DNA from 3 places in the Alkalihalobacillus sp. MEB130 genome. Region 2 is predicted to be linked to each of the others. Evidence: predicted binding sites of a transcription regulator. Region 2 holds the regulator's gene; each other region holds the start of a gene.
What was found. Region 2 encodes Rex, which represses fermentation and respiration genes when NADH is low (regulators of the CRP and FNR family bind a similar motif). Its sites were predicted from a motif close to TTGTGAAATATTTCACAA; they were not measured.
Positions count from the first base shown of each region.

Region 1 (8,279 bases), on a different contig from region 2:
AGCTGAGAAATACGATCGACTTGTGGACATTCACTGTGATGAAATTGACGATGAGCAATCTCGTTTTGTAGAGGTAGTGGCAGCTGAGGCATATCGTTTCGGAATGGGGGAGCGCGTGACGGCAAGTCATACGACAGCGATGCATTCCTATAATGATGCATATACATCTAAACTATTCCGATTGCTTAAACTATCAAACATAAACTTTGTTGCTAATCCACTTGTAAATATTCATCTGCAAGGTCGTTTTGATTCGTATCCAAAACGTCGTGGAATAACGCGGGTGAAGGAATTACAAGAGGCTGGTATCAATGTTTGTTTTGGACATGACGATATTTTTGACCCATGGTATCCACTTGGAACAGGAAACATGTTACAAGTACTTCATATGGGTATTCATGTTTGTCAGCTGTTAGGGTATGATCAAATTGTAAATTCAATAGATCTAATTACAACTAACAGTGCAAAAACATTACACATTGAAGACGAGTATGGAATAGAAGAGGGGAAAGTCGCTAACTTTATTGTTCTGAGTGCAGAAGATGAGTATGATGCGATTCGACGCCAAGCTTCGGTACGTTACTCGATCCGCAATGGAAAAATCATTTCTGAAACAAAACCGAGTGAGACATTTGTACAATTCAATGAAGAAAAACAGCAAATTACGTTTAATAAATAAGGATTATGAAGGTTCGGCATTCATGTCGAGCCTATTTCCTCTTAATTTAATGGATTGAACATGTAAGGGGAATTACGTTTAATAAAAGCATGAAAGAATACAATAGAAAAAGCTAATTTGTTCTTTCATCCTTTTTTGAAAAGGGTGAGATTGTTATATGTTTATCGGATAATTCTGTTTCGTGTTTTTTATATAGATTTAAATTCTTACAGCTTCATATACTATATTCGTCTATAGCTTAGAAAAATATCTATAAGAAAATCGATTTCCAAGGAAGTTCGGGAAATAACATTTGACGTATCATAAATAAAATGGAATTATAGTATTTATCGAAAAATAAAGAATGTAGTGTCAATTGAATGACAAACTACATCAAGAGAGGAGTAGCAATATGGGATTAACAAAGAAAATTATTATTGCGCTAATAGCAGGGGTTGCTGTGGGGCTAGGGTTTAACCTTCTTGCACCTGAAGCTTTTGTGCCTTTAGACACGTACGTTCTTACACCGTTAGGGCAAATCTTTTTAAGGTTAATAACGATGTTGGTTGTACCACTTGTCTTCTTTTCTATTGTGCTTGGAACAGCTGGAATGGGAGATACGAAGAAATTAGGGAGGATTGGTATTAAGACTATTGGCTTCTATTTGATCTCTACTGTGGTGGCTCTATGTATTGCTTTTGGAGTGGCCTTAGCGATTCAACCTGGACAAGAGGGACTAATGGGTACAGATCAGGCTAATTTCGAAGCAACAGAACCTCCTCCAGTCGTTGAGACTTTGCTGAACATCATACCTAGAAATCCAATTGATGCACTTGCTACTGGTCAGATGTTGCAAATTATTTTCTTTGCCATTTTTATTGGTTTTGCTCTAGCGCATCTTGGTGAAAAGACAAAAGGAATTCATAAGCTAATCGAACAAGGGAATGAGATTATGATGTTCCTAGTTACTATTGCGATGAAGCTTGCGCCATACGGAGCCTTTGGTTTGATTGCATCAGCGATTGGTAAACTTGGTTTAGATGCTTTATCTTCAATGGCGATGTATATGCTTTGTGTTATACTCGCATTGATTCTCCACGTGGCGGTCGTGTATTCTGGTGTTGTTTATGCTTTAGGGAAAATGAATCCTCTTCATTTCTTTAAAAATTTCGCACCAGCTATGACAGTAGCGTTTAGTACATCAAGCAGTAACGCAACACTACCGCTATCGATGAAAACCGCACAGGATAAATTAGGGGTCTCCAAACCGATTTCCGGCTTCGTACAACCGCTTGGAGCAACCATTAATATGGATGGTACGGCGATCATGCAAGCTGTTGCAACGGTGTTTATTGCACAAGTGTTTGCGGAACCATTATCTGTAGGTGCATTAGTAACGGTTGTATTAACAGCTACCCTTGCAAGTATCGGAACAGCAGGAGTACCTGGAGTTGGGATGATCATGCTTGCGATGGTTTTACAATCGGTTGGATTGCCAGTTGAGGGGATTGCACTTGTATTAGCTGTTGACCGCATTCTCGATATGCTTCGTACTGCAGTGAATATTACAGGTGATGCAGCATGTGCTGTATTTGTGGAACGAAGTGAAGGTGGAAAGGATAAGGTAGAGACGGCTTAACAGTCTTTGTTTGAGCGTTATGTTTGGTGGGAATTTACACTGACATAACGCTCTTTTTTGAGTAGGTAAGCTGAAGCTTAGTAATCAAGATGGGTATTCAGCAGTAAATCCTACTTTTTCACAAACATTGGCAAGTCAGTGTGTCCCATTTCACGCACATAGACAAATAAGTTTCCTTTATGATTAATCTCATGGTCAATTGCTAAATTAATAATTTGCTCTGCTGGAAGTTTCACACCTAGAATGGCTGTTAAGTCAATAATCTCATCAAATTGCTCGTCAGTTAGTGATTCGAAAATTTTTACGGTTTCATCTGTATACAATGTAGCTAGATTAGCTAAATCAATTTCTGCCTTTTCGTCATGTAGAGGCTTAGGAGCTTGCTTTGCTGCTGCAGAAGCAAATTGGTAAAAAGATGTTAGCATATGAACGACTAACTCTTTCGCTGACATGGATGTTTCGGTCGGTTTGAAATCATAATGTTCCTTATCTATCTTGTTGATTAATTCATTTGTTATTAAACGATGTGATAGAAAATAACCTTTGAAATGACTGTTTTTACTCATCTTAAATCCTCCTACTTGTTGTTATTATTTTCATATTAAACTTACGTGCTATTGAATCAATAGTCAAGCAGGAGAACTTCGCCACTAAGAGGGCCTAAAGCCATTTATTTTCCTGAAACTGCTCTTGGAAACAACACATTATTCTCTAAATGAATGTGCTGGAATAAGTCAGATTCTAAATCCTCAAGCCGTTGATAAACGAGGCGATACGTACCACAAGCTCCTGGTGGTGGAGTAAAGTCATTTGTTACTTCGCGAAGTTCTTTTAGAATGTTTCCTGCATGATTGTGTTCATTTTCAAGTTCATCAACAACGTTTTGTAATTGTTGAACGTTTTTTTCGGTACGATTTTTCTCAACTTGTAAGATAAGTGGGAAGTCGACCGTTTCCTCTTTAATTAAGTGCTGTTCTAACTCGATACGTAATTCGTGAAATAAGCGATGTATTTGCGCTAGGTGAGGTTGATTTTCCCCGTGAACTCGCAATACTTTTGTGACATATGGACTTAATTGCGGTAATTCTTCATTAATATAACGATGGTGTTTATGAATAATATGATCAATTAGTTCACTATAGGAAGCGTGTTCCCATTCAATTCGTGATTCATGTAATGCCGTTGTTTCTTCATAGAGTGCATTTAAATTTGCTAACACTTCTGCTGCTGATAAATTTCTCTCTTGAATTGCTTCGATAAGTGGACGGTTTCCTCCGCAGCAAAAATCGATCCGATATGATTTAAACAAGTCACTAGATTTTGGGAATTTCGTGACGATGTCTCCTACAACTGATGTTTCTGTAAACGTTTGTGTCATTTTATATTCCTCCATTTATTTAATTTTTGTTTCTACGTAAAGGATAACAATGACTGAACAGTTAGGTTGTGATACAAATCACCAATGTAATGATATTTGTTGTTCTTACTATTTTTAAGGTTATGGATGTTATGACGTTAATCACAGTTCTTGAAGCAGAGTATTAGTAAAATAGGGGTAAAATGAGTGCTAAGGAGTTTTATAGATGAAAGCAGCAGCAATAAAAAGGCATTTACAAGGAGTATCGCTCTTTAAGGGGTTATCTGAAGAAGAGCTTGAACAGATTGTTGGCATTGCCCAGTTGCGACCATATGCGGCAAGATCCTTTGTCTTTATGCAAGGGGATCTACTTGATCGGGTGTTTTTCATCTATTCTGGAAAAGTGAAAATTCACAAAACTGATGTAGCTGGGAAAGAACAAATTGTGTCCATTTTGCAGGCAGGTGATATGTTTCCACATGCTGGTTTTTTCCGCGGAGGAGATTTCCCGGCACATGCCGAAATTATTGAGACGGCCGAGTTGATCGTGATTCCTGTTGGTAGTTTTGAAAAAATCCTTCTTACGTATCCAGAGCTGTGTGTCAAAATGTTTAAGATGTTAGGGGAAAAAATCGTAGATCTTCAAAATCGACTGGAAGAGAAAATCCTTCGTGATACCTATGAACAAATTGTTATGTTGCTTCTGCGGTTATGTAAGTCCAATGGTGTTATGCTTGGTGGTAATTATAAATTCACTTCTCATTTTACAAACAGAGAATTAGCTAACATGATTGGTACATCAAGAGAGACAATTAATCGAACAATTAGTCAGTTACGAAAGAAGAATGTTATTGCTTTGGATGAGGAGGGATTCTTTGTTATAAACGTACATAAATTAAAAGCTGAAACCTTATAAACATGTCTTTCTCACCCCCTGTGTATAGTTGCAGTTAACTCAAATAAAAGGCGCTATCCCAATGGGACAGCACCTTTTATCTGAAATACCTACTCTTCCAAACTCCCTTTTGGTCCAAAATATTCAAAATGAATCCGTTCTGCAGGTACGTTCCATTCTTGCAATGCTTTGTTCATAGCTTTCATAAAAGGCAGGGGTCCACAGAAGTAAAAATCAGCTTCGTTGTTTTGTAATATTGACTGAAGCCATGGAAGATCAATAAAACCTTCTTTATGGTATATCTTCGTTTGTTTGTCATTCTCAGTCGGCGATTCGTACGAGACGAAGTAACGAATGTGCTCTGATTGATTCGCTAGATTTGTCACTTCATCGTTGAATGCATGATAGTGGCTGTTAATGGCAGCATGAATATAGGCAATCTTTCTTTTGGGTTGTTTGCTAGCTGATGTTTTAAGCATACTTAATAAAGGAGTTTGGCCAACACCTCCGCTGATTAAAACAAGGGGACGATCACTTTTTGTATCAAGAACAAAGTCGCCAGCAGGTGCAGAGACTTCAATAATATCGCCTTCAGAAACTTGATTGTGTAAGAAGGTAGAAACAAGGCCAGCTGGTGTATTACCTTTCTGATCCTCTCGCTTTACACTGATGCGATAGTAAGGTTTTCCTGATGTATCTGATAAACTGTATTGTCTTAAATGAGTATATGTCTCTCCATTAATAATGGCTTTTATTGTGATATATTGTCCAGGTTGGTAGACAGAAATTTGATTACCGTCTTTTGGGCTTAAATAAAAAGAAGTAATAACATCACTCTCAACTTCTTTTCTAGAGACAAGAAATTCACGGAAATCATCCCATCCTCCAGTTTGGGAAGCTGCCTCCATATACATTTCTTTTTCAACGGAAATAAACACCTCCGCAATTATGCCATAAGCTTCTCCCCATGCGTTAAGGATCTCATCCGTTGCTGCATCACCCAATACATCTTTAATTGCCAACAATAAATATTCACCTACAATAGGATAGTGTTCGGCTTGGATTCCAAGACTACGGTGCTTATGCGCGATTTGTTTAACGACTGGTAATATGGCTTCTAAGTTATCAATGTGCTGTGCAGCAGCATAAACCGTGTTCGCGAGTGCTTGTTGCTGCTTGCCCTGTTTCTGATTTACATGGTTAAAAATATGTAGTAATTCTGGATGGTTAGTAAATAACAGGTGATAAAAACGCGTAGTAATAGAAGTTCCATGTTCTGCTAGAACTGGTACAGTTGACTTAATAATTTCAATAGTATTAGAATCCAATGTCTTTGTTGACATGTAAGACTCCTCCATTTCCGAAAGATGTATTTTAAATACATATTTAATTATGGTAGCGTTTGCGTTTAAAAGCAATATTTAAAATACACCTTTCTAAAATTAGACAAAACTCACAGTGATTTAAAATTTTACGACTTCTGATTATAAAACTTAGGGAAGGCACAGATAAGATTTATAATGACAAATTGTAAAAGGCGAGAAAAAGTTTTTTTACTTAGGTCTAACAAAGACAAGTGAGCAAAAACACATTCATTATGTGAGTTCAATCACATATGGTAAGGCTGGTTGTTTGCTACTATTTTAAAAAAAGGAGGTAGTTTAGTATGGATCATTTTTGTAATATAGCAGGGGCTAGGTCACTTATATTATGTTCGCCTCTTCAGAGTTTAAAAGAGGAGCATCAACCATTACGAGAACAAATGGAGAAGTTGTATAGATTGTCTCATTCGATAGAAGAAGAAAAGGGGATTGGACAGATAAAAGAGCGTATATTGTACTTGCGTCAAGGAGTTGTTAAGTTTGTGAGCCAATTAGACCCCCATTCTGAAAAGGAAGAGGGAGTGTTATTTCCAATGGTTGCGCGATATATTGGAAAAGATACTGGTCCTATACTAGTTATGGAATATGAACATGACCAAGCAAAAGCACATTTGCGTCAATTTTTAGAAGAAACAACGAATCTTCAAGAAAGCCTCACTAGAGATGAGTTAGTCACAATCACGAAACGTTACAATGATGCTTTTAAGATTCTGCAAGGCCACTTTTTAAAAGAAGAGGAAATTCTTTTTCCATTAGCTCAACGTTTGCTGTCAGATGAAGAGAAATTGAGCCTAGAGGAGAGGATAGGTAGATTATAACGGTTACCCTAGTGAAAAGATTGACATAACTTGTATTGTTATTAGTTTCTCTCCTTTAAATTTTTTAGCTAGATGATATTTTAGGTTGAAGCTTTTGTCTGAATTTGTTATGATGAAATCAAATCAAAAGGCTATGTGTAACTGGCGAAACACGGATTACCGTGAGGGAGCACATAGTGTCGTAGCCGTTCGCCTGGGCAGAGGTAAGGGAGTTATTTCCCTTGCCTCTTTCTGTTTATAGGAGGCGATATTCGATATTACTTTGACGTAAATCGAGAATTTTCTTGAAATTTAGCTAATAGTACATGTACAATTTGATCATCATATAAAAAGAGAAAGAGGAGAGAACAATATGAGCACAACTACGTTAAAAAAAGTAAAAACAATCAAAACATTAAATAATATTGCACAAAGCGGGTTAAATGTATTTAAGGATCAGTATACAATCGATAATGAAAGCGACAATCCGGATGCGATTCTTGTTCGTAGTTTTAACATGCATTCACTTGAATTTGGCAATGATTTAAAAGCAATCGCGCGGGCAGGTGCAGGTGTGAATAATATCCCTGTTGATAAATGTACTGAACAAGGGATAGTTGTTTTCAATACGCCAGGTGCTAATGCGAATGCTGTAAAAGAGCTTGTATTAACAACATTAATGGCATCATCTCGAAATCTGTTTGCTGGTGTAGAATGGGCTAAGTCATTAAAAGGTGAAGGCGACCAAGTTCCTAAACTTGTTGAAGCAGGAAAAAAACAGTTTGTTGGAAAAGAAATTAAAGGTAAGACACTAGGAGTGATCGGACTAGGGGCGATCGGTGCTCTTGTAGCTAACGATGCACTTGATTTAGATATGGATGTTATTGGGTTTGACCCATTCATTTCTGTTAACACTGCTTGGAACTTATCTCGAAACGTTCAACGTGCGATGTCTATAGAGGAGTTGTTTGCAAACTCTGATTTTATTACAGTTCATGTACCTTTAACGGAAGATACAAAAGGAATGTTCAATAAAGAAACATTCAGTATCATGAAAGAAGGAGTGCACATTTTAAACTTCTCACGCGATGGTTTGGTAAATGAAGAAGATATTGCGTCTGCTCTTGAAAGTGGAAAAGTTGGCAAATACATTACAGATTTTCCAAATGAAAATGTGTTAACGATGAAAAACGCGGTGCCAATTCCACATCTGGGTGCTTCTACACATGAATCAGAAGAAAATTGTGCGATAATGGCAGCTCGTCAAGTAAAAGAATTTTTGGAAACTGGGAATATTAAAAACTCAGTCAATTTTCCAAATGCCGCGATTCCTTACACGGGTAAACGCCGTGTAGCTGCTTTTCATAAAAATGTACCAAATATGGTTGGGCAAATTACAACAGCGATTTCTGAATACAATTTAAATATTGCGGACATGGTAAACCGCAGCCGTGGCGATTATGCGTATACTATGATCGATATTGAAAATAAAGTAAACGGTGAGGTAATTCCTGGATTGGTTGAGAAAATCACTCAAATTGAAGGTATTGT
Region 1 covers NZ_JAOANA010000013.1:101,121-109,399, reverse strand. Annotated here, with positions in the region: gene N0O92_RS14350 (cytosine deaminase) at 1-679, shown strand, start outside; gene N0O92_RS14345 (dicarboxylate/amino acid:cation symporter) at 1,071-2,297, shown strand; gene N0O92_RS14340 (DinB family protein) at 2,408-2,863, opposite strand; gene ric (iron-sulfur cluster repair di-iron protein) at 2,968-3,675, opposite strand; gene N0O92_RS14330 (Crp/Fnr family transcriptional regulator) at 3,881-4,570, shown strand; gene hmpA (NO-inducible flavohemoprotein) at 4,660-5,892, opposite strand; gene N0O92_RS14320 (hemerythrin domain-containing protein) at 6,216-6,749, shown strand; ZMP/ZTP riboswitch at 6,877-6,955, shown strand; gene N0O92_RS14315 (phosphoglycerate dehydrogenase) at 7,102-8,279, shown strand, end outside.
Region 1: ric (iron-sulfur cluster repair di-iron protein) is a predicted target of Rex. The motif match lies at 3,742-3,759, and genes of this name have one in related genera.

Region 2 (8,279 bases):
CAAACTCCATCATAGAGTCTACCTCTTTATTTTTATTTACACTGCTTCACTTAAATTTTGTTCAGTTGCACCGAAACCTTTTTTATTGTTTTTGTTTTTGAATACAACGCTTTTCAAGTAAGGCAATACCCATCTGTCTCCACCGTAACGTCCGGCATTTGCTCCCGCTGCTATGATAAACATTGAAATCATAATCATCCATGGGTTAGTAGAGATCGTTCCAGCGAATAGGAATGACATATTCATTACTACTCCGAAGAAAGCTGCCGCTGAAGTAAATACTCCTAAAATAAGTCCTAGCCCTACTAATAACTCTCCCCACGCTACCATGACGCTGAACGCATCTGCGTTCGGAATCGCTACATTTTCTAAAAATGCTACATAATTTGGATACAAAACTGCTTCCCCACTCATAACCGGATTCGCTGCAGATCCTTGTAAGTAACCTCCTGCATGAAAACCACCAGTTACCTTTCCCCATCCTAACGTTAACCAAGTCCAACCTAGATATAACCGTAAGAATAACCATATTCCTGCTGCATATTTGTTTTCTCTTAAAAATTGTCCAATCATGTTAATTCCCCCTAATAATTAGTTTGTTCAATATTTCACATTTAAACATAAAGTTAGATTGCTTCTTTTAAATTGGCTCCCTTAAACTCTTTTTCACTATTCTTTCCTTTAAATACAACGCTTTTCAAGTAAGGCAATACCCATCTGTCTCCACCGTAACGTCCAGCATTTGCTCCTGCTGCTATGATAAACATTGAAATCATAATCATCCATGGGTTAGTAGAGATCGTTCCAGCAAATAGGAATGACATATTCATAACAACTCCGAAGAAGGCTGCTGCTGAAGTAAATACTCCTAAAATAAGTCCTAACCCTACTAGCACTTCTCCCCACGCTACTACAAAGCTAAAAGTATCTGCGTACGGAATCGCTATATTCTCTAAAAATGATACGTAGTTCGGATACATTAGCGCCTCACCACTCATGACCGGATTGGCAACGGAACCTTGTAAATATCCACCTGCGTTAAAATCACCAGTTACTTTGCCCCATCCTGCAGTTAACCATGACCACCCTAGATACACTCGTAATACTACCCAAATTCCTGCCATGTACTTGTTCTCTCTAAAGAATTGTCCAATCATTGTAAATCCTCCTTTAAGGTAAGTTATTTTTTTAACTCACATAACAATGTGAAGTTTCATATTCGGTATTTAATGCCTTGCTCATCTATTCACATTTTTATGTGAAGTTTTTCACAACCTCTACACTCATAGTATAGAACACTGTACACCTTTTTGCTACCTTATTACATTCTTTGTCAAAGTTTGTTCATCTTTTCACATATTTCACGTAAAAAAAGAGTGAATGCTGTGACGCACATCACTCTTTTAACTCTTTTTCTCTTTCTTTTTCTAACCTTTGTACTTTGCGATAAGTCAAATAAGAAACCCAAATGCTAAATTCATAGAGCAATAATAACGGGAGGGTCACCATTAAATGAGACATAATTTCCGGCGGCGTAATAAAACCCGCTATTACTAACAAAATAAAATAAGCAAATTTACGTACTTGAGCTAAGAAACTCGGGGTGAGCATTCCTAATCTAGTGAAAAACATGACCACAACTGGCAGTTGAAACAATAAACCAAAAGGGATCGTAATTTGAAATAGAAAAGAAAAGTACTCATTTATGCCATACTGCTCTGTTATTCCTAAACGTTCTGATAAGTTCCCCATAAATTGAATAATAAAAGGAAATAGAATGAAATAGGAAAAAGAAATACCTACTAGAAACAAGATAAAAGCAAATGGAATATAAGCTAATGTGGCTTTTTGCTCCTTTTCATGCAGGCCCGGACTTACAAACGCCCATAACTGATAGAGAATAACGGGAAATGTAAGAATAAGTGCACTAGCAAAAGCAAATGTCATGAACACCCGAATGGGATCTGTCATCTTAAATGCATTCATCGGCAAATCTTGAGCTGTCGGTGTACTTTGTAAGTATGTGATTAGTGGTGTAGCTAAAAAGAAGCCGGCAATGAGTGCCACAATGAAGAAGATTAACGTGATAATAATTCTTCGTCTTAGTTCTACAATGTGGTCCATTACCGACATGTCTCTTTGTTCCATTTATAAACCCTTCCTACTTAGGCTTTATCGTTTTCTTTTTTCTTGTTATCATCTTCATCTGCTAAGCCTTTTGTCGCGTTTTTAAATTCACGTAATGTATTCCCAGCAGCTTTTCCTAACTCTGGTAACTTCTTTGGACCAAAAATTAGTAAAGCAACAATCGCAATAAGCGCAATGCTGCCTGCTCCTAATCCACCCATAGGTAGCACCTCCTTGTCCTATTTCTAATTATAGAGTGTGATTATATAGTTCGCAATGACTTCCATTACAGTTACCAATCATTTCAAACTTATCCTGGATAATGTTTCAGAAAATAAACAAGCGCCTGTAACTCAACTGATAAATCAATATGATGCACACGAACATGTTCAGGAACATCAAGTCGAGCCGGCGTAAAATTTAAAATTCCTTTAATACCGTTAGCTACCAACTGATCTGCTATCTTTTGTGCAGCCACTTGTGGAACGGTTAGAATGGCAACTGTTACGTCTGGGTCAATGATTTTTTCAAAATCATCTAAATGATAAACGGTCACCCCGCCTACCTCTTCCCCAATTTTTTCTTCAGCAACATCAAAAGCTTTTACAATTCTTGTGTTATTATTTTTCGAAAAATTGTAATGTAAAAAAGCAGTTCCTAAATTACCGACTCCAACTAGAGCAACTTTCGTCTGCTCATCCTGATCAAGTGTTTTCCGGAAAAAAGACAGCAAGTAATTTACATTATACCCATACCCTTTTTTCCCAAGTGCTCCAAAATAAGAAAAATCACGTCTGATCGTAGCAGAATCTACTTTCACTGCTTCACTCAATTCTGTTGACGATACACGTTGCTTTCCCGAAGCAGACAAATTCTCCAAAAATCGATAATAAAGCGGCAACCTTTTTGCTGTTGCCTGCGGAATCTTCGTTTGATCTACTTTCATCCATTGCCTCCCTCCTACCATCGTCAAGTTGGCAATTCAAGACTATGGTTATTGTACACCATTTCACAGAGTTTGTAATCGTTTTACCCCTCTGTTCATGAAGTTGTTGAAAGATCTATTCTACGATACACTTAAGAGGTACTACAAAAAAGCGGTTTTCTTTTTTTGTAGTACCTCTTAAGCAATGAGCGGAGCCGCCGTTGTGGGTTTAGCTTTTTGAGTGATCTTCTCAAAAAGCGTACGGCGTGTGGAGCCATTGCCACTTTGTTCGCACTTTTTAAGTAAAAAGCGGTTTTCCTTTTTAGGATACCTCTTAAGCAATGAGCAGAACGCCGTTATGGGTTTAGCTTTTTAAGCGATCTTCTTAAAAAGCGTACGGCGCGCGGAGCCATTGCCAGTTTGTTCGCTCTTTTCAAGTAAAAAGCGGTTTTCCTTTTTAGGATACCTCTTAAGCAATGAGCAGAACGCCGTTATGGGTTTAGCTTTTTGAGCGATCTTCTCAAAAGGCGTACGGCGCGTGGAGCCATTGCCAGTTTGTTAGCACTTTTTATATGTAAAAAAGCGGTTTTCTTTTTTATGGTATCTCTTAAAAGAAATGATCTTATGAGTTAGGAATGAAATCTATGATTATTTTACAATGTATAAATATATCGAAATCCTTTGGTATCGATCCAATCTTAACAAATATCAAGTTAGATATTCAAACCGGAGAACGCGTGGCTCTTGTTGGTCGTAATGGAGCTGGCAAATCAACGTTGCTTAAAATTATCGCTGGTCAACTTTCATATGATAGTGGACAAGTGATGATGCCAAAAGGCACAGAGCTTGGCTATCTCGCTCAAAACACAGGGCTGGAATCGGAACTGTCGATATGGGAAGAGATGCTAACGGTATTTGCTCCTCTTCAAAAAATGGAAAAACAAATTCGCGATTTAGAATTACAAATGTCCGATCAACGTTTGCTTGAAGACGAAAATCGTTATTCCAAACTTTTAAAAGAATATGATCAGCTTCAAATTACCTTTAAAGATCAAGGCGGCTATCAATATGAAGCTGATATTCGTGGTGTATTAGCTGGAATGAATTTTGGTGATTTTGATTATGGAACAAAGATTTCAACCTTAAGCGGAGGGCAAAAAACAAGATTAGCATTAGCAAAATTATTGTTAACAAAGCCTGATCTTCTTATTCTCGATGAGCCAACCAACCACTTAGATATCGCGACCCTTACGTGGCTTGAGCAATACTTGGTTGGTTATAAGGGTGCTATCTTAATTGTTTCGCACGACCGTTACTTCTTAGATAAAATCGTCACGACAGTTGTTGAAATCTCTCGAACAAAATCAACGAAATTTACAGGTAACTATAGTGCTTATCTTGATGAAAAAGCAAAGCGATACGAATTAGAGTTAAAGCAATATGAGAAGCAGCAAGACGAAGTAGCAAAACTAGAAGACTTTATCCAACGAAATATTGCAAGAGCATCGACAACGAAGAGGGCGCAAAGTAGAAGAAAACAATTAGACCGAATGACCTTACTCGATCGTCCTGCTGGATCTGAGAAATCCGCTTCTTTCGCTTTTACAATTGAGCGTCAAAGTGGAAAAGAGGTGATCCGTGCTTCTGACCTTCATGTCGCTTATGGAGAAGATGTGATTTTTCAGGACTTGAATCTCGAAATTGACCGTGAGGAAAGCGTGGCCCTTATTGGTCCAAATGGAGCTGGTAAGTCCACACTATTAAAAGCTCTGATGAAAGATATCCCTCTTCAAAATGGAGTGATCCGATTTGGAAGCAATGTGACCATTGGTTACTATGACCAAGAACAAGCCAACTTAAAATCGAATAAACTAGTTTTACACGAGCTTTGGGATGAACATGCTCTTTTACCTGAAAAAGAAATTCGAACCGTGCTTGGAAATTTTCTATTTAGCGGTGATGATGTCTTAAAACCAGTGTCTACGTTAAGCGGTGGAGAAAAAGCAAGACTTGCTCTTGCTAAACTAATGATGAAAAAAGCCAACCTTCTCATCCTCGATGAGCCTACGAATCACTTAGATTTAGATGCAAAAGAAATCCTTGAGAATGCTCTAATTGATTATCCAGGTACATTGTTATTCGTCTCTCATGACCGCTATTTTCTCAACCGCATTGCAACGAGAATGGCCGAACTTGAGGACGGAAGAATCACCAACTATCTTGGTGATTACGATTATTACGTTGAGAAGAAAGACGAAATGGAACAACGTGAATTGCTAAATCAACAAGAGAACGCAGCTGTTCGGAGTAACACCGCATCTGGTGGTTCTATAGCTACGGCGCAACCAGACAAACGTTCCTACGAACAAGATAAAGAAAACAAAAAAGCAGAGCGTCAACGGCAACGAAGAATTGAAGAGATTGAAAGTCAAATTGATTCACTCGAAACAACGCTAGCCCAAAAAGAAGAAGACCTTTGTGATCCAGCTATTTATTCAGATCATGAAAAGGCCCAAACCATCCAATCGGAAATCGATAAAGCAAAAGAAAAAATCGAATCCCTCATGGAAGAATGGGAAGAACTTCAAGAGTAAACCAGTAATGGGGTCAGACCCCCCTTTAGTAATGCAACGCATTACAGGGGGGTCTGACCCCTATTTTAATCTTGCTTTTTTTCTGTTACTACTTTGATCGTTTTTCCATTGGATTGAAGAAGAATGGAGCCATTTACGCTTGTAGCATACACCTTACTGCCTTTTCTTACGTACCTACTGACAATACTTTTTCTAGGTAACTTATTTGTACTGATGATCGTGTAGGTCGGATCGACGGCTTCAATGAAATCGGATGAGGAAGATGTTCCTCCCCCATGATGAGGAGCATGTAAAACATCGGCGCTTAATTGATGTTTCTTCATCAACTGCTTTTCCTGATCTTTATAAATATCACTAGTAAACAAAAACGTGTTATCGTTGTAGGTCACCTTTAATACGACAGACAAGTTATTGATATCCGTTGTGGACAATTCCTCTTCTTTGACACTCTTGGTGACTTCATTTTCAGATGGATGCAACACTTCAATTTCAACATCATTCCCTAAATTAAAACGATCGCCTTCTCGTATATACGAAACACCGATATCCTTTTCTTTCACTCTTTTCACAAAAGCAGCGTATGCTTTCGTGGAATGGGTTAGTTTTGGTAGTAACAAGTGACCAATACTCACCGTTTCCATTACGTTTACAAAGCCCCCAATATGATCATGATGAGGGTGGGTTGCAACAGCATAATCAACAGAACTTATTCCGAGGGTTTGCAATTTAGTAACCAATTGCTTTCCTGTTCGTAAGCTTCCTGAATCTATAAGCATGGTCTTGCCATCAGGACTTTTTAAGAAAATTGCGTCTCCCGATTTCTTATCTGCTTCTAAATGAAAATACCTAATTTCTAACTCACCCTCATTCATCGTAGCAAAAGTCGAACCAGTACAGACCAATCCCCCAACCAGTAACAAGATCCCTATAAGTAAAATTCTAAAGAAGGAAACCATTATTGATCACTCCTACCTTCTTTGCCTCTTTTTATCATCTTTCTCCATTAATCAAACATTTATTTAAAAACGAAAAAAAGGGTCGTAGCAAAAGTCAACCCCTTTCGCCACAACCCTTTAGCATGAGCTCCTACTTTAGACAAACACCGAATTACTCTTTTTCCTTTTTGGCATGCTTTCGATCTAGATTCCATTTAATAAGAGCATATACAACAAAGACCCAAAGAACCGGGTGATTGAAGTTCAGACCGATTTGAGAGTACCCTCCTAAAACGGTGTATAATCCTATTATGGCAACAACATAGAAAATAAAAAATAAATCATGCTCAAATAAAGGAACATTTACTTTTTGATTATCTTTCCTTGGGAGCAATATTTCAGCAACAACAGCTAGGACAAAGCATAAACCAAGAATAATAAAAACGCTTGTCCGCCCAAATAATCCCCCTGTTAATTCAGGAAAATAATCCATAGCCAACGCGATTGCGATTACGATAAGAACACTAATCCTCAACCGCCTGGCTAGAATTAATCGTTTTTCCAACTGCAAAATTGTTCTCCTCCTTGCTTACAGACAACCAATAATAATGGGCAGATACAACACAGAACATCGAGGTAGCAGCTGCAACAACACCAGAATCATTTAACAACAACAAAGCAAACGATGCGACCACACCGGTCTGTAAAAACAACTGTTTTTCTTGACCATCTAGTTGCAGTCGTTTTCTCCACAAGATAATAGCACCTAACAAATAACTTGTTACAAACAACTGCGTCCAATTTGAATGACGGAAAATCTTCAAATTCATCGACATTTTTCGTTGAATCGTATCTGTAATATAACGGATATCCCCATTTACTAACCGTTCAAATGCCATACCAATATGCGTCTGTTCTCCTGTTAATTGTAGCATATAGAGAAAAACAAATAACGTACTGATTGAAATTCCAAAAACGATGAACAAAAAGCGCCAAGACCATTTTTTCGTAAACATTCGATACAGAAAAAAGGAAAAGGCAACGCCTGCAGACAGCGTAGCTCCTGCATTGGTTCCTAACGTGTTCTTCCCGAGCATGACGATAACTGTTAGAAACATCGCCAAGAATAGTAAAATCGTTACCTTCTTCGTTTTTATATTAACTAGTGGACTAATTGTCATAATAGCCGATATGACATATACTCCTGCAAATTCATTGCCTATCCCATAATATCTAGCTCCAATGATTGGATCATATCCTAAATAGGACCGTTGCATTAAGGACGTACCTAAGACAATGTCTAACGTAATTAATAAAAACGTACTAACACCAATCCAGAAAATCGGTTTTTCGCTTCCCTTCTCCACAACATATCCACATAACAAAGAGCTCCCAATTAAGGCAAGAACAAATCCACTAACCCCAATCGTTTTGACGATGCCCGATAAAGCTAAAAACCAAAATGGTGACCAAAGAGCTGACAGTAAAATCAATCTCGTTATATAACGCCATGTTTTTCGTTTCTTTGTACCAAACGATCCATAGATTGCCGCACCAATAAGAGCTACGACTAAACAAGTAATATAGATGGACAAAACACTCGCACGACTTTTGTAAATTAAGACGATTTCATCGATTGCTTCAAAAGCAGATGTTTTATCCACAATTCCTTCATGTAATGAAACAATTTCATTTCCG
Region 2 covers NZ_JAOANA010000024.1:9,070-17,348, reverse strand. Annotated here, with positions in the region: gene N0O92_RS19545 (DoxX family membrane protein) at 37-573, opposite strand; gene N0O92_RS19540 (DoxX family protein) at 627-1,157, opposite strand; gene tatC (twin-arginine translocase subunit TatC) at 1,396-2,148, opposite strand; gene N0O92_RS19530 (twin-arginine translocase TatA/TatE family subunit) at 2,166-2,348, opposite strand; gene N0O92_RS19525 (redox-sensing transcriptional repressor Rex) at 2,438-3,073, opposite strand; gene N0O92_RS19520 (ABC-F family ATP-binding cassette domain-containing protein) at 3,697-5,646, shown strand; gene N0O92_RS19515 (ComEC/Rec2 family competence protein) at 5,712-6,602, opposite strand; gene N0O92_RS19510 (hypothetical protein) at 6,754-7,152, opposite strand; gene N0O92_RS19505 (MFS transporter) at 7,106-8,279, opposite strand, start outside.

Region 3 (8,279 bases), on a different contig from region 2:
CAATGATTGCAACTGAAGAAGAATGAACAATTTCCCTGACTCGTTACGTTTTGAATTAGGAAAGTATATTGAAACATTTGTAAGGTGGCTAGAAGCCAATTTCTCTGGATTATTTGATGCGATTAGCGCTTCCCTATTATGGGTGATGGTCCACATGGAAAACTTTTTAATCATGATTCCTTGGTGGCTTGTTATTATTGTAATTTTTGTACTAGGTTGGCGTTGTGCATCCCTTGTTTCTGGTATCGTCTTTGCTCTTTTAATGATTTTAGTTGGCTCATTTGGTTACTGGGATTTTACAATGATGACTTTAGCGATCGTGTTAGCATCTGTATTTATTTCATTGCTATTTGGAATCCCAATTGGTATTGCTATGGCTTACAACCGTACTACGGAAGCAATCATGAAACCAATATTAGACGCAATGCAGACGATGCCAAGCTTTGTGTACCTAATCCCGGCTATGATTTTCTTCGGGCTAGGCAAAGTCCCTGCCGTCATTGCAACGATTATTTATGCAATCCCACCGGTTATTAGGTTAACAAACCTTGCTATTCGTAGAGTATCAAAAGACATGGTGGAAGCTGCCTATTCATACGGCTCCTCCCCAATGCAAGTACTAACGAAAGTCCAACTTCCTCAAGCTCTTCCAACCATCATGACTGGAATTAACCAGACAACGATGATGGCACTAGCTATGGTCGTTATCGCTTCAATGATTGGAGCTCAAGGTCTTGGAATGGAAGTATTGATTGCCATAAACCGAGTTGATATCGCTCGAGGTTTTGAAGCTGGTCTAGGCATTGTTATTTTAGCCATTATCATGGATCGTATTTCACAAGGTATCGCCAAAAATTCACAAGTGAAAGAATAAGAAGATATAAGGAAAGTAGGAGTTCGATTATGACAGAAAAAGTAAGAGTGGAAAACTTAACAAAAATATTCGGACGAAATCCCAAATCTGTATTACCGAAAGTAAAACAAGGCATATCAAAAGAGAAAATCCTAAAAGATACTAAGCACACGGTTGGTATTTACGACATTTCGTTACGTGTAAATGAAGGTGAAATGTTCGTGATCATGGGTCTTTCTGGTAGTGGTAAATCGACATTAATTCGCTGTTTAAACTTATTAAATAAACCAACAGATGGAAAGATTATTGTTGATGGTGAAAACATTGTAGAGTATTCAAAACAACAATTACGTACATTTAGACAGAATAAAATCGCGATGGTCTTTCAACATTTCGGTCTTTTCAGCCATAAAAACGTCATTGATAATGTTCAATATGGCCTTGAAGTCAAAAATGTAGATAAAGAAGAGCGTTATGAAAAAGCAAAGCAAGCTCTTGCCAATGCCGGACTAGCAGGATGGGAAGAAAAAATGCCTCATGAGTTAAGTGGAGGAATGCAGCAACGTGTGGGGCTCGCTCGCGCCCTAGCAACAGATCCGGATATTTTATTAATGGATGAGCCATTCAGTGCACTTGACCCTCTCATCAAGCGCGATATGCAATTAGAGTTAATGGAACTACAAGCAAAATTGAAAAAGACGATCATTTTTATTACGCATGATATCAACGAGGCATTTAAGATTGGGGATCGCGTAGCCGTTATGAAAGATGGTCAAATTGAACAAAGCGGGACACCGGAAGAAATTATCGAAAAACCGAAAAGTGATTATATTAAAGATTTCGTAAAAGATATTGATCGTTCGAAAGTTCTACAGGCAAGCAATGTCATGTACAAACCTTCTGCTGTCGTTTCTCTAAAAGAAGGGTTGAAATCAGCAGTAAATGAAATGCGTTCAAACGGTATTTCTAGTGTCTTTGTCGTTAATAGTGAGCGGAAATTACAGGGTCTCGTTACGATCGATGACACCGTAAAGGCCATTAAAGAAAACAAAACGTTAAAAGATATTTTAAATGATAATTACTTTACGACAGACCCTGATGCGTATTTACAAGATTTAATTCCAAAAGCTTCAGAGTCCAAATACCCTCTTGCCGTTGTTGATAATGATCAAAAACTTCTTGGCATTATATCAAGAGTATCGGTATTGTCTGCGCTGGTTTAATACAAAAAATCCCACAACCCTTTAATGTAGGTTGTGGGATTTTTTGTACAACGTTATCCCAAAGATTAATCAAGCTTTTGAGACACCCCTTGCCTTTTCTTCTCATCCCTCATAGATACACTTTAAATTAATTCATCCGGAAGACATTTTTAGCACGTCTAGATGGGGCGTATTGGGTCTTTTCAACATATGATATGGTATCCGTTTCTACAGGAGGAGCCGATATGACCTATACTCACTCTATCAAACGACAACTTCCATTGTTTTTAGCAAATTGTTGTTTACAAACTTACATTCAATATGCCAACCATGATGAGTTCACCATACCAAAAGGATTTAAGCTGCTGACTAGCTTCAAAGCCAACGCCTTCGGTTTTAAAGAATGGTTTGGATTTATTCTAGAGTCAAAAAAAAGCGTGATTATTGCGTTTAGAGGTACAGACTCAAATCCCGATTGGATGGTTGATGCAGAAGTCGCTCAAGTACCCTTTCCTTATACGAAAGAAACTTGTCACGTTCATGAAGGGTTTTCTGCTATTTACCAATCATGTCGAGATGACATCATGGACACTTTAGAAAACATTCCACTAAAAAAGCAAATCTATGTTACAGGACATAGTTTAGGAGCTGCACTTGCTACATTATGTTCAATGGATCTCACAACTCACGGCTATCATGTAACACTTTATAACTTTGCTAGTCCAAGAGTAGGAGACCCATTATTTGCTCAGCAGTTTAACGAAAAAATTGAAGAAAGTTACCGATTCGTTAACATTTATGATATCGTACCACTTTTACCACCAGAATCGATTTACAGTCCACTTACTGATCAAATGTATCAATACGAGCATATTAAAGGTGGACGCACGTTCGGTTTACAAACAGATACGTTAAGTGGAAATCATAGCATCTATACTTATATTAAAGGTGTAAAAGACTTGTAGCCACACTAAAAGAGGCCACTGAATTAGGTTTGGTTTTCACTTTTCAGTGGCCTCTAAACAATGAGCTAAACCGTTTCTTTTTTAAAACCTACTATGAGTGGGTTCCTGATTAGCAGGGACGCAACCGTGTGTAGCCATTACACTTCTCTCAATCTGCTAAAAGGAACTTTTTCTCTCATTATTCCTGAGGTTTAGTTGCTTTTAATAAAATAGCTTCCCCTTTAAACGTTTCTACTTTCTTGTTCCTTAAATGCAATCGAAACTTTTTATGAGCTGCTTCAGTCGCACCAATCATAAAATCCGATAAATGAACCCTCTTTTCATTTGCAAGATTCATCATGTCACACCATGTATCAAAATGAAACTTCTTATCAAACGAATAAGATTCCACTATTTCAAAACCTGTTACCTCTATTAGGTTATACCACTCTGATTTCTTCCACGCCCGAAAATGACTAGGGTCTCTATCCTTTTCAATTTTGTTATAAAAGAAGTCTAAATGATCTAACTCAGGGGCTACATTATCAATTAGTAACAACGTGCCTCCCTTTCTGGTAACGCGAAATGCTTCTTTAACAAAAGCATTCACATTAGGAAAATGATGAGCTGCAATTCGACATGTGACTACGTCAAAACACTCATCCTGAAACGGGAGTTGCTCCGCATCCCCTTGGATAAAGGAAACATTAGAATGTCCATTTTTTTCGATAAATTGTCTTGCTACTTTTAAAATCTCAGAGGTTAGATCAAGTGCGGTAACCTTTAAAACAAAAGGTGCTAAGAGATTGGCAACATGCCCCCCTCCTGTAGCGATATCAAGGCAATCTTCATCTCCGGTTATACCGGAAATATGTAATAACTTTTGGAGATCTTCCCCTTTGGCGTGAGTTTGACTCGTTACATAATTACTTGCATTATTACCAAATTGCGCTTGTACACTTTCTTTCATTCCATTGTCTTTCATCATCACCACATCCTCTTATTAAAATGGAAATAAAGTTACGATGATACTCTTCAAGATTATTCCACCTTTATCATATAGTAGGACAAATAATAAAATCAATTACAAGGCAGATTCTCTCCACCTGTGACTGAGTTAACAGAAAGAAATTTACACTCCATTTATAGTAATTATACGAAAACCAAAAGGGGTGCTTTTATGTTAGCAACAAAGTGTACACAGAAACCGTCTACCGCTAGAAAAAAAGTAAGAATCCTGTTGCCTAAAGAGCATGGCACTTGGATGATGTTCTTTTTACCTTATTTTTTAGGAACAATGATCATAGGTCTGACAACTTTTCATATTCCTTTTTTGATCGGATGGTTCTTTCTCTTTCTTGCCTCAACGCCACTTTTCTCTATTATCCGCAATCAAAAAGTAATAGGAAAAATGTTGCCTTGGCTTGTCTCATATTCAATTATTGCTCTTGTCATTTTGATTCCAATTATATGGCACTATCCTATCTTATTAGTACTTGGGATTATCCTTGTTCCTCTGCTTGCTATAAATCTATATTTTATTAAAAAGAAAAATGAAAGAAGTTTATTGAATAATATTAGTGGGATCATTACGTTTGGATTAGGGGGAGTAGCTGCGGTTATTCTCGGAGGAGGTTCAATTTTGGATGAAGCAATCTTTTTATTGCTTTATGTCACTTTTTATTTTACAGGAAGTGCCTTCTACGTTAAGTCCCTTATTCGTGAAAGAAAGAATCATCGTTTCAGAATAATATCACATACGTATCATGTTCTATTGTTACTCGTACCTGTCCTAATAGGGCAGCCGTTGCTTGCCGTTGCTTATTTTCCAGGATCCGTAAAAGATTGGATTACTACAAGAAAGAAACAAATGAAACCCATGCAAATTGGCATCATTGAAATTGTAAATGGCATCGTATTTTTTGTACTCAGTTTAGCCTTCTTTTTATGATCAAAAAAACAACCAGTGCACGTAGCATTTTCGTGACTGGTTGTTTGCTTATACTCGTTTGCGTTTGGGTACATAAATGCAGTATGGTTCTGCTTGTAAATAATCACCCGTTATAGCAAAGGCTCTTGCCCGTGACCCTCCACATATATGGCGATATTCACACACACTACACTTTCCCTTAAAAAGGTCAGGCTCACGTAACTGGGTAAACACCGGGTGTTCTCTATATATCTTTGCAAGAGGTTCTTCTCTTACATTGCCACAATGAATAGGAAGAAAGCCACTTGGAAATACGTCGCCGAGGTGAGAAATAAATAAAAAACCATTCCCGTCATTTACCCCTTTTGGCGCTCGTCCTAATATGTCGTGTTTTTTTCTTCCTTCCGCTTTTTTTGTTTTCTTTGATTGGCGCTGTAAGAGTACCCTTCTAAAATGTGGAGCTTCTGTCGTCTTAATATCAAACGAGGAAGTTTCTTTTACTTCTGCAAGCCAATGTAATACTTCTTCATGACGTTCTGGAGATATCGGCTCCATATTCGACGCTCGTCCAGTTGGAACCAAAAAGAATACACTCCAAAGTACAGTCTCTAATTGCTCCATTAATTTTGCCATATCTTTTAATTCATTTACGTTGTAGTGAGAAACAACTGTATTAATTTGAATTGGCATGCCTAATTCATGTAAATGCCGAATGGCTTTCATGGTTAAATCAAACGAACCCTTTGTTCCTCTAAAATGATCATGAATTTCTTTTGTTGGACCATCTAAACTAAATGCCCATCTTGATAACCCTGCTGCTTTCACTTTTTCAATCGCTTTTTTCGTCACTCTCGGAGTGGCACTAGGAGTCATAGAGACACGCACTCCCTTTTGAACAGCATACTCAATTAACTCGTAAAGGTCCTCTCTCATTAATGGATCTCCTCCTGTAAAAACAAGCAAAGGGTTATCCATCTCATATATTTGATTAATTAATTCCTTTCCTTCTTCCGTTGTTAGTTCCCTTGGATCACGAAGATGTTGAGCTTCTGCTCGACAATGCAAACATTTTAACGCACAGGCCCTCGTTATTTCCCAAATAACGATAAATGGATTTTCTTTATAATTACTTTCCATTCAACAGCTCTCCTCTAATTTTAACTAGTTTTAGAGTATCAAAACATATCAATTCCATAGGTGATAGATATCACAAAAAAAGAACGTTCATAAGTTTGTCATTATTTCAATAACACAAAAAACCAATTAATCCCTATGAGACTAATTGGTTAACACACGATTATAATCGAGATTAATAGGAAACTCATTTTCTCGTACCGGTTTGCTAAAGTAATACCCTTGCCCTTTATGACAATTTTGTTTCTTTAAATAAGCTAATTGTTTTTCGTTTTCAATCCCTTCAGCAATAACTGTAAAATTCAAATTAATACCCATTTGAATGATCGTATTGACGATCAATTCACCATCAAGGTCTAATTCATGAATGAATGATTTATCAATTTTAATTGTATCCACTGGTAAATGTTTTAGATAACTTAAGGATGAGTACCCAGTTCCAAAATCATCAATAGAAATCTTTACACCTAATTTCTTTAAAGCAGCTAATTTTTTTTGTGATGCTTCTATATTTAAGAGAATACCCTCAGTTATTTCCAGTTCCAAGCATGAAGGGTCAAGCTCCGTATCTGTTAAAATTTCTTTAATATCATCTACAAAATGGTTATTTCTAAATTGAACTGGAGAGACATTAACTGAAATTTTCCTGAAAAAACGGCCAGCATCTTGCCACTTTTTCAACTGTTGACAGGCAGACTGAAGGATCCACTTTCCAACAGGAACGATAGAACCTACTTCTTCTAGTACAGGAATAAATTCAGCAGGAGAAACAAAACCAAATGATGAGTTATCCCATCTTAGTAAGGCTTCAGCCCCTTCTATCTCACCGTTTGTTAAGTTTACTAGCGGTTGATAAACAAGATAGAACTCGTTACATTCAAGAGCTTGGGCTGCTTCTTGTTGCATTCTGTAGTATCTCTCCATTTCGAGACTATGTTTGGGTGTACTAAAACGATATGTATTCCCACCTTGTTGCTTTGCTTTGTACATTGCATGGTCTGCTTCCTTTACTAATGATTCAATAAACTTTTGATAATTATCAGTTTCAGCTGAAATACAATCCAAACTGACCCCAATACTAGTTGAAAGCAATATTTTGTTCTTGAGAATATAAAATGGCAAAGAAAGTTGATTCATTATTTTCTTAATGAAAGTGATGACTTCTTGTTTGTTTTTAACCTCATCTAAGATGATAACGAACTCATCTCCTCCTTGCCGAGTGATAAAGTCGTTTTTTCGAAGACAATCTTTTAATCGCTGCCCCGCTTCTTTTATTAACAAATCTCCAATATTATGTCCATATTGATCATTAATAGACTTAAAGCGATCTAAATCTAGAAATAAAATCGCGATTTGCTCATTTCTTTTTTGATCAATTTGAACATCACTTAGCCATTTATTTAATTTGTTTCTATTCGGCAACATCGTTAAGGGATCGAAGTAAGCCATGGATTTCATATTTTCTTCCATTTGCTTTCGATCTGTGATTTCATGACGGATTGATACATATTGATATGGAACTCCATCTTCACTTAAAAAAGGAACAATCGTTGTATCGACCCAATAATACGTTCCGTCCTTTGCTCTATTTTTAAATTCTCCCCTCCAGACACTTCCTTTTGTAATCGTTTTCCATAAAGTCTGGATGAACTCTTTACTATGGTAACCCGCGTTAATAATCCGGTGATCTTTCCCTATCAACTCTTCTCTACTATATTTAGAGATGTTACAAAATTTATCATTAACAAATTGAATGATCCCTCTGTGATCCGTAATGGCTACAATGCATGATTCATTTAACGCTGATTCAATGTTTCTCAGCTTTTTTAAAGCCTGATCTAGTTCAGTCTCTACACCCATCCTGTCCCCTCATTTCTGCTCAAGACTGCTTCTGTTATTTTACTTGATGAGGCTGTTTCTCGCTGTGACAAAAGTCACACTTTTTAGTGAAAGCTACATGTAGAAGTTTAATGTAGACTATTTGTCCAACCTTATCGCCCTTCTTCTTACTATCCTCATGAAAAAAGAAAAAAACTTGAACATAGTTTCATCCAACCAGGTAACTATAAGAAAATAGAATGCACATGGAGGAAGAATACATGAAAAACAAACATATAACGATAGCAGGTACAGATATAGATGAAGTGAAGAAACTCAACAGTCAATCAGGTCTAACTTATAACGAAGCGAAATTGTTGTTGGCTAAAAAACGAGGA
Region 3 covers NZ_JAOANA010000013.1:14,373-22,651, forward strand. Annotated here, with positions in the region: gene N0O92_RS13810 (ABC transporter permease) at 155-874, shown strand; gene N0O92_RS13815 (quaternary amine ABC transporter ATP-binding protein) at 904-2,076, shown strand; gene N0O92_RS13820 (lipase family protein) at 2,301-3,020, shown strand; gene N0O92_RS13825 (class I SAM-dependent methyltransferase) at 3,199-3,987, opposite strand; gene N0O92_RS13830 (YwiC-like family protein) at 4,180-4,950, shown strand; gene N0O92_RS13835 (TIGR04053 family radical SAM/SPASM domain-containing protein) at 4,999-6,066, opposite strand; gene N0O92_RS13840 (putative bifunctional diguanylate cyclase/phosphodiesterase) at 6,208-7,923, opposite strand; gene N0O92_RS13845 (hypothetical protein) at 8,163-8,279, shown strand, end outside.
Region 3: N0O92_RS13835 (TIGR04053 family radical SAM/SPASM domain-containing protein) is a predicted target of Rex. The motif match lies at 6,125-6,142, and genes of this name have one in related genera.